DNA from 3 places in the Mesorhizobium sp. B2-2-3 genome. Region 1 is predicted to be linked to each of the others. Evidence: predicted binding sites of a transcription regulator. Region 1 holds the regulator's gene; each other region holds the start of a gene.
What was found. The regulator PhoB, encoded in region 1, activates phosphate uptake and scavenging genes when phosphate is short. The targets are predictions, from matches to a motif close to TGTCATNNANCTGTCAT.

Region 1 (4,192 bases):
GAGCATCTTCGCCCGCAGCCTTACCGGACGCAGAGAGGACAGATGAAACCGATGTTGTCCACCGAGTTGAATACGCCCGAAGTCGCGGTCGAGAAAGCCAAGATCGAGGTCAAGGGCCTCAATTTCTACTATGGCCAGTCGAAGGCGCTGAAGGATATCAGCCTGTCGCTGCCCGAGCGCAGCGTCACCGCCTTCATCGGGCCTTCGGGCTGCGGGAAGTCGACGCTGCTGCGCGTCTTCAACCGCATCTACGAGCTTTACCCGAGGCAGAGCGCCGAGGGCCAAGTGCTGCTCGACGGCCAGAATATCCTCGACCGTTCGCAGGATCTCAACCTGCTCAGGACCAAGATCGGCATGGTGTTCCAGAAGCCGACGCCGTTCCCGATGTCGATCTACGAGAACATCGCCTTCGGCGTCAGGCTCTATGAGAAGCTCAGCAAGGCGGAGATGGACGGCCGTGTCGAGCAGGCGCTGAAGCGCGCGGCACTGTGGAGCGAGGTCAAGGACAAGCTCAACGCCAGCGGCCTCAGCCTTTCGGGCGGCCAGCAGCAGCGCCTCTGCATCGCCCGCACGGTGGCGGTGAAGCCGGAGGTCATCCTGCTCGACGAGCCTGCCTCGGCGCTCGATCCGCTGTCGACCGCCAAGATCGAGGAGCTGATCGACGAGTTGCAGGCCGATTATACGATCGTCATCGTCACCCACAACATGCAGCAGGCGGCGCGCGTGTCGAAGCAGACCGCCTTCATGTATCTGGGCGAGCTGGTCGAGTTCGACCGCACCGAGAAGATCTTCACGTCGCCCCGCGAGAAGCGCACGCAGGACTATATCACCGGCCGCTTCGGCTGATCCCAGGCATACGAGGACCAAGATCATGGCCGAACACACAGTCGCAGCCTTTGACGAAGATCTCGGACAGATCAGCAGGCTGATCCGCGACATGGGCGATCTCGCCTCATCGATGGTCGGCGGCGCGACCAAGGCGCTCCTGAATTCCGACAACGCGCTCGCCCAGCGCGTCGTCTCCGACGACGCGATCATGGATGCGCGCCAGCGCGAACTCGACGACCGCGCCATCACCCTGATCGCCAAGCGGCAGCCCATGGCGGACGATCTGCGCCATGTCGTCGGCTCGATCCGCATGGCGGGCGATCTCGAACGCATCGGCGATCTCGCCAAGAACATCGCCAAGCGCGTCGGCACCGTCGGCCTTGCCGCCACGCCGCGCGACCTGTCGCACTCCATCGACGCCATGGCGCAGCTTGTGCTGATCCAGGTCCAAGGCGTGATCGAGGAGTATGCGGCGCGCGATGCCGCGGCACTTGCCAAGCTGCGCGCCGACGATGAACGCATCGACGTCAAATACACGTCGGTCTTCCGCGAGCTGCTGACCTACATGATGGAGGATCCGCGCAACATCACCGCCTGCACGCATCTTTTGTTCTGCGCCAAGAATCTCGAGCGCATCGGCGATCACGTGACCAACATTGCCGAAAATGCCTATTATGTGCTGACCGGCACGCAATTGCCCGCCAATCGCCCGAAGCAGGACGAGACGGCGATGTCGGCGCCAGCGGCTTGACGGCAGGGGTGACCAGTCGATGATCGCGCCACGCATCATGGTGGTGGAGGACGAGGAGCCGCTGGGTGTGCTGCTCCGTTACAATCTGGAATCGGAGGGTTATCAGGTAGAGGTGGTGACGCGCGGCGACGAAGCCGAGATCCGCTTGCAGGAGAATGTCCCTGACCTTCTTGTGCTCGACTGGATGGTGCCGGCGGTGTCCGGCATCGAGCTCTGCCGCCGTCTCCGCATGCGGCCCGAGACCGAGCGGCTGCCGATCATCATGCTGACGGCGCGCGGCGAGGAAAGCGACCGGGTGCGCGGTCTCTCCACCGGCGCCGACGACTATCTGGTCAAGCCGTTCTCAACGCCGGAATTCATGGCACGCGTCAAGGCGCTGCTGCGCCGCGCCAAGCCCGAAGTTCTGTCCAGCGTGCTCAAGGTCGGCGACATCGTGCTCGACCGTGAATCGCACCGGGTCTACCGCAAGAAAAGCGAGATCCGGCTCGGGCCGACCGAGTTCCGCCTGCTCGAATTCATGATGCGACATCCCGGCCGCGTGTTCTCGCGCAGCCAACTGCTCGACAATGTCTGGGGCGAAACGATCTATATCGACGAGCGCACCGTGGACGTGCATGTCGGCCGGCTGCGCAAGGCGGTCAACAATGGCCGCATGCCTGACGTGATCCGCACCATTCGGGGCGCGGGGTATGCGATTCGCGAAGACTAGGGATATGTCACGCAACGTTCTCGCCCACGCCTGATTTCGCCTGTGCCCCCGGCGCGAAAATCTCCTGGTCGACGAAGGTCAGCGCGCGCATGGCGCAGCCCTCGCGGATCAGTGGCAGTTCGTTCGGCTCGGTGTCGAAGGAAATCGATTTCGAGTGCTGGCCGCCGGCGGTCTGGGCAATGGCCTCGCGCAGAGCCGGCTCGATCAGGTCGAAGGCGGCGGCGCTGACGCCGACCATGGCGACCGGCGCCGGATCGATCAGCGCGAACAGGCTGCCAAGGCCGTAACCCAGCGCCTCGCCGGCCTTGCGGTAGGCTTCGCGCTCCGGCCCGTCCTTTTCGCGCGCCGAGGCCGCCAGGGTGCGCATGTCGGCGTCGCTGACGTCGACGGGCTCGGTGTCCTCGCCAAGCTGCCTCGCGTTGCGCCAGATGGCATAGTTGCCGGCATAGGCCTCGACGCAGCCGCGCCGCCCGCAGCGGCAGAGCGCCCCGCCGGGGCGATGGATCATGTGGCCGAACTCGCCTCCGGATGAATGGGTGCCGGTGAACAGTTCACCCTTCAGCACCAAGCCCATGCCGATGCCGTGCGACAAAAGGATGGCGATGAAGTCGTCGCGGTAGCGCTGGGGATCGCGCCAGCGCAGCGCCACCGCCATCATGTTGCAATCGTTCTCCATGGTGGCGGGAATGCCGAACTCGGCCTCCAGTATGTCGGCGAAGGCGATGTCGGTCTGCGGCGTGATCGGCGACCACAGCATGGTGCGCGCATCCGTGTCGGTGATGCCCTGGATCGCCAGCGCGATACGGGCGATGCTGCCGACGTCGAGGTCGGGATCCTCGAACCGCCGCCTGACGATGGCCACGCATTCGCCGATCAGCGCCTCGCGCGACAGGGTGAGCGTGTCCAGCCGGCGCTGCTCTTCAGATATCACCTGGCCGGCATAGTCGATGACGGCGACGGAGAGAAAATTCAGCGACAGCACCACGGTCATCACCGCCGCGGCTTCAGGGTTGAGGCTGAGGCCGACCTGCGGCCGGCCGCGTTTCAGCGCACCGGCCTCGCTCGGCTTGCTCTGCGCCAGGATGCCTTCGCCAATCAGGTCGGAGGAGATCGCCGATATGGTGGAATGGCTGAGCCCGGTGGTCGCGGCAATCTCGGTGCGCGAGGGCTGCCCGGCACGGCGCACGGCCGCGATCACCATTGCCCGGTTGCGTCGGCGCAAATCGTCGTGGCGGATTCCGACCGACATGTTTCTCGCATCCTCCCCGTCGCCGCGTTCTCTCCCCAGGATCCCGACGACCGTCAAATACTGGCAGAACCGGCCTTGGCTGTCATTATTTATTCCGGAGCTCGAAAAAAATTCACGAGGACATCAAAATACATCAGAATCGACGTTGACAGCGTTCCGACGATGGACCAGTGTTTTTTCGAGGCTCGAAAAAATAGAGCCTTTGTGCCGGCCTACGGGCCTGTTTGGTCGCGCCATACGCGGCGCAGGGAGGATTAAGATGAAGAGATTCACAGCCGCCATCCTGGCGGGTGTCGCCATGTCGCTGACGCTCGCGTCGGTCGCGCAGGCGAAGGACAAGGTCATCGGCGTTTCCTGGTCGAACTTCCAGGAAGAGCGCTGGAAGACCGACGAGGCCGCCATGAAGAAGGCGATCGAAGCCGCCGGCGACAAGTATATTTCCGCCGACGCCCAGTCCAATCCCGGCAAGCAGCTCACCGACGTCGAGAGCCTGATCTCCCAGGGCGCCAATTCGCTGATCATCCTGGCGCAGGACGCCTCCGCCATCGGCCCGGCGGTGCAGAAGGCGCTCGACGAAGGCATTCCGGTCGTCGGCTATGACCGCCTGATCGAGAACAAGGACGTCTTCTATCTGACCTTCGACAACAAGGAAGTC
Region 2 (4,192 bases), on a different contig from region 1:
AATGGCCGCAGACCGGTTTTTGCCCGAACCGCCGGGTTGCGGGCCGCATTACACGAAAAATCGTGGGCGTCCAAGCCGAAATGGTCGCTTTTCACAGCCCGCCCAGGCGTTGCCTGTCGCCGTCCCAAAGCCACCGCGAATGCCCGGGCTCGGCCCGAAATGCATGCTTTGGCCGACCCGATCAGATCATCGCCATGCCGCCGTTCACATGGATGGTTTGGCCGGTGACGTAGCCGGCCTCGTTGGAGGCAAGATAAGCGACGGCGGACGCCACTTCGGCGCTGGTGCCCATGCGGCGCGTCGGGATAGCGGCCATGATCGCCTCCTTCTGCTTGTCGTTGAGCTTGTCGGTCATCGCCGATTCGATGAAGCCCGGGGCGACACAGTTGACGGTTATGCTGCGAGTGGCGATCTCCTGCGCCAGCGATTTGGAAAAGCCGATCATGCCGGCCTTGGAGGCGCAGTAGTTGGTCTGGCCGGGATTGCCGGTGACGCCGACCACCGAGGTAATGTTGATGATGCGGCCGTGGCGACGGCGCATCATCGGATGGGTCAGCTCACGCGTCAGCCTGAACACGGCCGTCAGATTGACTTCGAGCACGCTGTCCCAGTCGGCGTCCGACATCCGCACGAACAGCCCGTCCTTGGTGATGCCGGCATTGTTGACCAGGATGTCGACGCCCTCGAGATCGGCCTCCGCTTTCTGGCCGAGCGCCTTGACCTCATCGCGGTTCGACAGGTCGGCCGGAAACAGCTTCACCCGGTCGCCCAGGTCGGCGGCCAGCGCCTCCAGTCTCTCGACGCGCGTGCCGTGCAGGCCGACGATGGCGCCTTGCGCATGCAGCACCCTGGCGATCGCCTCGCCGATGCCTCCCGACGCGCCGGTGACAAGTGCCTTGCGGCCGGTCAGTTCGAACATGTGTTTTCCTCTTTGGTTTCGGAAGCTCAGCGAGCAACCTTATCTGTATACGTCTCGCGGGTATCCGATTGCCATCACCAACGGAATATCTTCAGCGATACAAGCCGCGCCATCAAATTCACACGCGGCGCCTCACCCGAGCGCCGCCAGTGCGGTTTCGACCTCGGCCGCGGAACCGACCGATGCCGTGGCGATTTCGCGGTTGATGCGCCGGGCCAGCCCTGAAAGCACTTTTCCCGCGCCGACTTCATAGAGCGTGGTGACGCCGTTCGCGCCGAACCACTCCACCGTCTCGCGCCAGCGCACGCGGCCGATCACCTGTTCGAACAGACGGCGCGCAATGATTTCGGGATCGCTGGTCGGAGTGACCGTGACATTGGAGACGAGCGGCACGACAGGCGCGTTCTTGGTTACCCCGGCCAGCGCCTCGCGCATGATCTCGGCGGCGGGCGCCATCAGCGCCGAATGGAAGGGCGCGGAGACCTGCAGCATCAGCGCTCGCTTGGCGCCTTTTTCCGTGCACAGTTTGGCAGCCAGTTCGACCGCTGCCTTGGCGCCGGAAATCACCAGCTGGCCACCGCCATTGTCGTTGGCGATCTGGCAGACCGATCCTTTGGCAGCCTCGGCGCAGGCGGCTTCGACATCGGCCTGCTCCAGTCCGATGATCGCCGCCATGGCGCCTTCGCCGGCGGGCACCGCCGCTTGCATGGCATTGCCGCGGATGCGCAGCAGCCTGGCGGCATCGGCAACCGAGACGAAGCCGGCGGCGGCAAGCGCCGAATATTCGCCCAGCGAATGGCCAGCGACGTAGGTAATCTTGTCCTTCAGCGAGAAGCCGCGCGCTTCCAAGGCCCTGATCGCGGCCAGCGATACGGCCATCAGCGCCGGCTGCGCGTTGGCGGTGAGCGTCAGCGTCTCTTCCGGCCCTTCCCAGATCAGCTTCGACAGGTTTTCGCCGAGCGCGTCGTCGACTTCGCTAAAAACCCTACGCGCCTCGGGGAAGGCATCGGCGAGGTCCTTGCCCATGCCGACAGCCTGGCTGCCTTGTCCCGGAAAGGTGAATGCAACGGCCATGTGTGGGCTCCCAAAGCTCGGTTCTGCTTGCCTGATACACGAATTTTCCTGCCTGTGACGCAACGCGGCCTGCCAAGTCAAGCCCGGTTCGACCCGGCCCCTTGGCAGCTTTGCCGGCCGAGTGCCTGTTCCAAAAGGCTTTTTGGCGATCACTCCTGATGAAAACCGCTCACGAATCGTTTGCTGGCTCTTCTTATTTCCGCCACAGGCGCTAGCTTTGCGTGACAATTCCATGACAATCGAGTGACGGGTCTGTCGCTGGGTGGGGAAGTTAAAGTGGCTAGGATTTCGAAAGGCGCAGGCAAAGCCGCGCCACAGTTTCTGGAAGACGATCCTTCCACCGGCTACCTGCCGGGACGGAAGTGGCCGACCATACGCTATGGGCTGACCAGCCTGCTGATCGCGGCCGTCCTGGTGTTCGCCATCGAATTGATCGTGCGCGGCGACTTCGCCGGCACGGTTTCCTTCTTCCTGCAGCCGCTCAAGCCGGGCTGGACCACGATCGTGGTGTTCGCACTGGTTCTGGTCGGCCTCGATGCCGTTTTCGGCCGCAGCTATCAAAGCCTGATGATCGTCGCGCCGCTGACGCTCTCGCTGGCTTTCATCGGTCACCAGAAATCGCATTATCTCGGCGATCCCCTCTACCCGACCGATTTCCTCTACTCCCGCCAGATCGTGGCGCTGCTGCCGCTTCTGGTGCGTGACCGTCCGATGACTGCCCTTGCCATGATTGTCGGCATCGTCGCCGGCCTGTCGCTGCTCATCTATGGCTGGCGGGTCTGGCGTCGAAAAGTGCCCATACTCAGCCGCAAGGGCCGTCTCGCCCGGCTGACGCTGGCCGTGCCGCTGCTCGCCTTCTTCGTCTCGATCATGGACTATGCCACCTTCTCCTGGACCCGGGACCGGCTGCAGATCATCCCGATTATGTGGGACCAGAAGGAAAATTACGCCTCCAACGGCTTTGCGCTCGCCTTCGCGCTGAACGTGCCGATGGCGCATGTCTCGGCGCCGCCAGGCTATTCGGAAAAGGCGATCGCGGCCATCGACAGGCCGCAGGTGACCGCCTCGGTGCCCCAGGAAAAGCCCGACATCATCGTCGTCATGAGCGAATCCTTCTGGGATCCGACCAAGCTGCCCGGGGTCACCATCACGCCCGATCCGATCCCCAACGTGCGGGCGCTGCGTTCGGGCTCCATGTTCTCACCCGAATTCGGCGGCATGACCGCCAATATCGAGTTCGAGGCACTGACCGGCTTCTCCAACGCCTTCCTGCCGGCCGGCAGCATCCCCTACCAGCAATATGTGCGCACGCCGACGCCGTCGCTGGCGACCTTCCTGAAGAGGGAGGGCTACAGGGCGCGCGCCATCCATCCGGGCACCAACTGGTTCTGGAACCGCGGCGCGGTCTATGCCGATTTCGGCTTCGACGACTTCAGATCGGAAGAGACGTTGCCGCCGATGCAAAAGCGCGGGCCGCTGGCATCCGACGCGGCGATGACGGACGAGATCATCAGCGAGGCCGATGCCAGCGATGCCCCGGTGTTCTTCTTTGCCGTCAGCCTGCAGAACCACGGCCCTTACGAGCCGAACCGCTACTACAACCCGACCCACACCGTGCAGGCGCCGATCAGCCAATGGGCGCGTGAATCGCTGCTGAGTTACACCGAGGGCTCGGCCGACGCGGACCGCGGTCTCGAACGCCTGATCGAATGGGCAAAGAAACGCTCTCGCCCCACCGTCATCGCCTTCTTCGGCGACCATCTGCCGCCGCTTGGGCCGGTCTATGTAGAGACCGGGTTCATGAAGGACAATGTCGCGCCGCGCAAGGAGGCTTCCGCCGAGGCGGCGCTGGAGCATCATCAGACGCCACTGGTCATCTGGTCGAACCGCACAGGCCCTGCCAAGGACATGGGCGCCGTCAGCCCCGCCTTCCTGCCCTATCACATCCTGAAAACGGCCGGCATCACCCACCCCTACTATACCGGCTTCCTGGGCGAGATGCGCGAACGCTACCGCGTGGTCGACCGCAATCTGCTGCTGACGCCGGCGGGAGAAGCCACGCCCGATTGGGCGCGGCAAAAGCAGATCGACCCGGCGATCCGCGACTTCCGGCTGCTGCAATACGACATGATGTTCGGCAAACGCCACGCGGCGCCCGACTTCTTCCCCGAAACGGTGGACAAGGTCGTCGCCCATATG
Region 3 (4,192 bases), on a different contig from region 1:
TGCGGCGCTCGCGTGCCGATCCCGGCGCACGGACGCTCGTCATCGGCGCCGGACCGATCGGGCTCGGCACCGCCATCTTCGCCCGCATCGCCGGGCTCGACGTGACGCTGCTCGACATGAGCAGCGAAAGGCTCCGCTTCGCCGCCAATGAACTCGGCTTCAAGACCCTCGACGGGTCGCGCGGCGCGGCATCCGATCTGGTCAGCGAAGCGACATCAGGCGAAGGCTTCGACGTGGTCTTCGACGCCACCGGCAACACCGGCTCGGTGCAGTCGGCCTTCGCTCATGTCGCGCATGGCGGGACATTGGTGCTGGTCAGCGTCGTCAAGGACGACATCGCCTTTTCCGACCCCGAATTCCACAAGCGCGAGATGACGCTTGTCGGCAGCCGCAATGCCTTGCGGGCCGATTTCGACCACGTCGCCGCTTCGATCCGCGATGGCGCGGTGCCGCTGGCCAAGCTCGTCACCCACCGCACCACGCTTGCCGACACGCCACGTGACCTCGCCCGCTGGGCGCATGAGAAATCCGGGCTGATCAAGGCCGTGATCGAGGTAGGGGCATAACATGGCAGGCCGTGAACCCGGCCCGAATTGACCACACCCCCGCGCAGGTCGACCCCCAAACGCCAAGCCGCTGACAAGTGCGCGCGACCGGGCTGGTCTGATTCCAGCGTTAGGCCGACACGCCTACAGCGCCGACAGTTTCAGCTCCACCCGCTCCGCCGGGAAGCGCGCCTCGGCGAATTGGATCGGCCGGCCGTCCGGCGTCATGTTGACGGCCACCGTGACCAGCACGATGCCGCCCGGCTGCAGATCGAGGTCGGCAAGGTCGGAAGCATCGGCGTGACGCGCCGACAGCACCGTCGATTGCCTGAGATAATCGTCTATGCCGAAACGCTTGAGCGATGCGGTGATCGACCCGGTCTCGGCCATGGCCACATCGATGCCGGCGAAGCGCCTGGCGTCGAACCAGCCGGAAGCGCGCGACACCGGCTTCCCATCGGCCTCGCCGCGCGTCTCCAGGCGAATCACATCCGATCCCCTGGCAACGCCCAGGGCTTCGGCGACGCGCCGGCTGGCGGGCTCGACCGATGAGGCCAGCAGCACGATATGCCGCTCCGACGCCTGGCCCTGCAAGCCGGTTGAAAATCGCGTGCGCGCGCCGATCGGATAGGACAGTCGCTTGCGCGACAGCACGAAAGTGCCGCGCCCCTGCTCGGCCCGCAGTACCCCGTCTTGCACGAGCGCCGCGATGGCGCTGCGCACCGTGTGGCGGTTGACGCCATAGCGCTCGGCCAGCGCCACCTCCGGCGGCAGCGCGGCATTCTCGGCGAAATCGCCGGCAGCGATCGATTGCAGGATTCGGTCGGCGATCTGGCGCCACAACGAGACGCCGCTGCGCCGCTCGATACCGTCAGCCACGTGTTTTCCGTTCACGGTTTCGCCCCTGGCCGGCCCCTGTCACGCACCCGTCATGGACTCGCGTTAGGTAATGGGTATAATTCGTATGGTTGTCTATATCAATAGACAAATTAGAAGCAAGGATGTTGCTCATGCGAGGACAGGAAGCGCGCGACCAGGCCGAACGCAAGGCGGCCATGGCAACCCTGGCGCAGTCCAGCGGCGACGACATCGTTCGCCTCTGGAATGAATCCGGCCTGCCTGCCGAGGCCGAACTGCTGCGCGGTCCCGAGACCGGCCTGGTCACCATGCGCGGCCGCATCGGCGGCGGCGGCGCGCCGTTCAATGTCGGCGAGGCTACCGTGACCCGTGCCACCGTGCGCCTGCCGTCCGGACAGGTCGGCCATTGCTATGCGCTCGGCCGCGACAAGCAGAAGGCGAAGCTGGCGGCCATCGCCGACGCGCTGTGGCAGGACCCCGCCCACCGAGAGGCGGTCGAAACGGGCCTTCTCGGGCCGCTGCGGGCTGCCTTGACCACGGCACGAGAAAAGCGCCGCGCCGAAACGGCGGCAACAAAGGTGGATTTCTTCACCATGGTTCGCGGAGAAGATTGATGGATATCGCAGCGCAATCGATCGAGGGCGGGTTCGCCGATCCGGTGTTCAACGCCCAGACGGTGTTTCGCGCCGTCATGGACGCAATGGCGCGGCCGGGCAGCGTGCAATCCTTGCCGGCCCTGGCCCGCCCGCCGGCGCCGCTTTCGGCGATATCGGGCGCGGTTGCGCTGGCATTGTGCGACAACGACACGCCGCTCTGGCTGGACCCGGCCCTGCACGCCTCGGCAGCGGTCATGTCCTGGCTCGGCTTTCACAGCGGCGCGCCGCTGGCCAACACCCCGGCCGACGCGCATTTCGCCTTTGTGGCCTCGCCGGCCGAGATGATGGCACTCGACGGTTTCTCGCAAGGCACGCAGGACTATCCCGACCGCTCGACAACATTGATCCTGCAGGTCGGCGATCTCACGTCAGGCACGCCGCTGCTGCTCGAAGGTCCGGGAATCGAGAAGACGGCGACGATCGCGCCAGCCCGCATGCCACGCCATTTCATCGAGCAGTGGAAGCAGAACATCAAGCGCTTTCCGCGCGGCGTTGACATCATCCTGGCGGCACCTGACAGCCTCGCTTGCCTGCCGCGGACGACACGCATCAAGACGACGGAGGCCTAGCATGTATGTCGCGGTAAAAGGCGGCGAAGCGGCGATCGCCAACGCCCACAGCCTGCTCGCCGATCGTCGGCGCGGTGACCGCTCGGTGCCGGCGCTGCGCCTCGACCAGATCGTCGAACAGCTGGCGCTCGGCGTCGACCGGGTGATGAGCGAAGGCTCGCTCTACGACCGCGAACTCGCCGCACTCGCCATCGTGCAGGCGCGCGGTGATATGATCGAGGCGATCTTCCTGGTGCGTGCCTACCGCACCACGTTGCCGCGCTTTGGCTATACAAATGCCATCGACACCGCCACCATACTGGTCGAACGCCGCGTTTCGGCGACCTACAAGGACCTGCCCGGCGGCCAGTTGCTTGGGCCCACCTTCGACTACACGCACCGGCTGCTCGATCCCGAGCTTGCCGCCGGCGCCGATGTCGCCGCGCCCTTGCGGCGCGAGACGGAAGCGCAGGCAATGCCGCGCGTCTCGGCGATCCTCGCTCGCGATGGGCTGATCGAGCCGGACGGAGACATGCCTCAGGACCATGTCCCCGGCGACATCACCCGCGAGCCGCTGGAGTTCCCGATGGCTCGCGACATCCGCCTGCAGGCGCTGTCGCGCGGCGACGAGGGGTTCCTGCTGGCGCTCGGCTATTCCACGCAGCGCGGCTATGCCCGCAACCATCCCTTCGTCGGCGAGATCCGCATCGGCGAGGTCGAGCTGGAGCTCGACGTGCCCGAACTGCCTTTCGCCGTGCCGCTCGGCACGGTGCGCGTCACCGAATGCCAGATGGTCAATCAGTTCAAGGGCTCGGCAAAGGCACCACCGCAATTCACCCGCGGCTATGGCCTGGTCTTCGGCCAGAGCGAGCGCAAGGCGATGGCCATGGCACTCTGCGACCGCGCTCTTCGTGCAAGCGAACTCGGCGAGGACATTGTCGCCGCCGCCCAGGACGAGGAATTCGTCATCTCGCACTCCGACAACGTCCAGGCGACCGGCTTCGTCGAACATCTGAAGCTGCCGCATTATGTCGACTTCCAGGCCGAACTCGACCTCGTGCGCCGCATGCGCGCCGAGTACGACGCCCGCGAAAATCCCAGCAAGATTGAAGAGAAGAAAGAGGCCGCGGAATGAGCGCGCAACCGACCGACATCGCCGCCTATAACTTCGCTTATCTCGACGAACAGACCAAGCGGATGATCCGCCGTGCGATCCTCAAGGGCATCGCCATTCCCGGCTATCAGGTGCCGTTCGCCTCGCGCGAGATGCCGATGCCCTATGGCTGGGGCACCGGCGGCGTCCAGGTTACCGCTTCGATCATCGGCCCCGACGATGTGCTGAAGGTCATCGACCAGGGCGCCGACGACACCACCAATGCGGTCTCGATCCGCGCCTTTTTCAAGAAGGTCGCCAATGTGGCGGTTACGACCGATACCGCCAGCGCCAGCATCATCCAGACCCGCCACCGCATTCCCGAATATCCACTCGCCGCAGGCCAGGTGCTGGTCTACCAGGTACCGATCCCCGAGCCCCTGCGCTTTCTCGAGCCACGCGAGACCGAAACGCGCAAAATGCATGCGCTGG

Region 2: a site for PhoB is predicted at 2,215-2,231, ahead of FJ951_RS24950 (LTA synthase family protein). Genes of this name have one in related genera too.
Region 3: a site for PhoB is predicted at 1,462-1,478, ahead of phnF (phosphonate metabolism transcriptional regulator PhnF). Genes of this name have one in related genera too.

The regions. Positions count from the first base shown of each region.
Region 1 covers NZ_VFWC01000017.1:29,659-33,850, forward strand. Annotated here, with positions in the region: gene pstA (phosphate ABC transporter permease PstA) at 1-46, shown strand, start outside; gene pstB (phosphate ABC transporter ATP-binding protein PstB) at 43-846, shown strand; gene phoU (phosphate signaling complex protein PhoU) at 872-1,579, shown strand; gene phoB (phosphate regulon transcriptional regulator PhoB) at 1,599-2,288, shown strand; gene FJ951_RS25305 (ROK family protein) at 2,296-3,537, opposite strand; gene xylF (D-xylose ABC transporter substrate-binding protein) at 3,797-4,192, shown strand, end outside.
Region 2 covers NZ_VFWC01000016.1:84,488-88,679, reverse strand. Annotated here, with positions in the region: gene fabG (3-oxoacyl-[acyl-carrier-protein] reductase) at 182-919, opposite strand; gene fabD (ACP S-malonyltransferase) at 1,052-1,993, opposite strand; gene FJ951_RS24950 (LTA synthase family protein) at 2,270-4,192, shown strand, end outside.
Region 3 covers NZ_VFWC01000002.1:341,285-345,476, forward strand. Annotated here, with positions in the region: gene FJ951_RS04790 (zinc-binding alcohol dehydrogenase family protein) at 1-566, shown strand, start outside; gene phnF (phosphonate metabolism transcriptional regulator PhnF) at 690-1,439, opposite strand; gene phnG (phosphonate C-P lyase system protein PhnG) at 1,556-2,017, shown strand; gene phnH (phosphonate C-P lyase system protein PhnH) at 2,017-2,628, shown strand; gene FJ951_RS04810 (carbon-phosphorus lyase complex subunit PhnI) at 2,630-3,742, shown strand; partial or broken gene FJ951_RS04815 (alpha-D-ribose 1-methylphosphonate 5-phosphate C-P-lyase PhnJ) at 3,739-4,192, shown strand, end outside.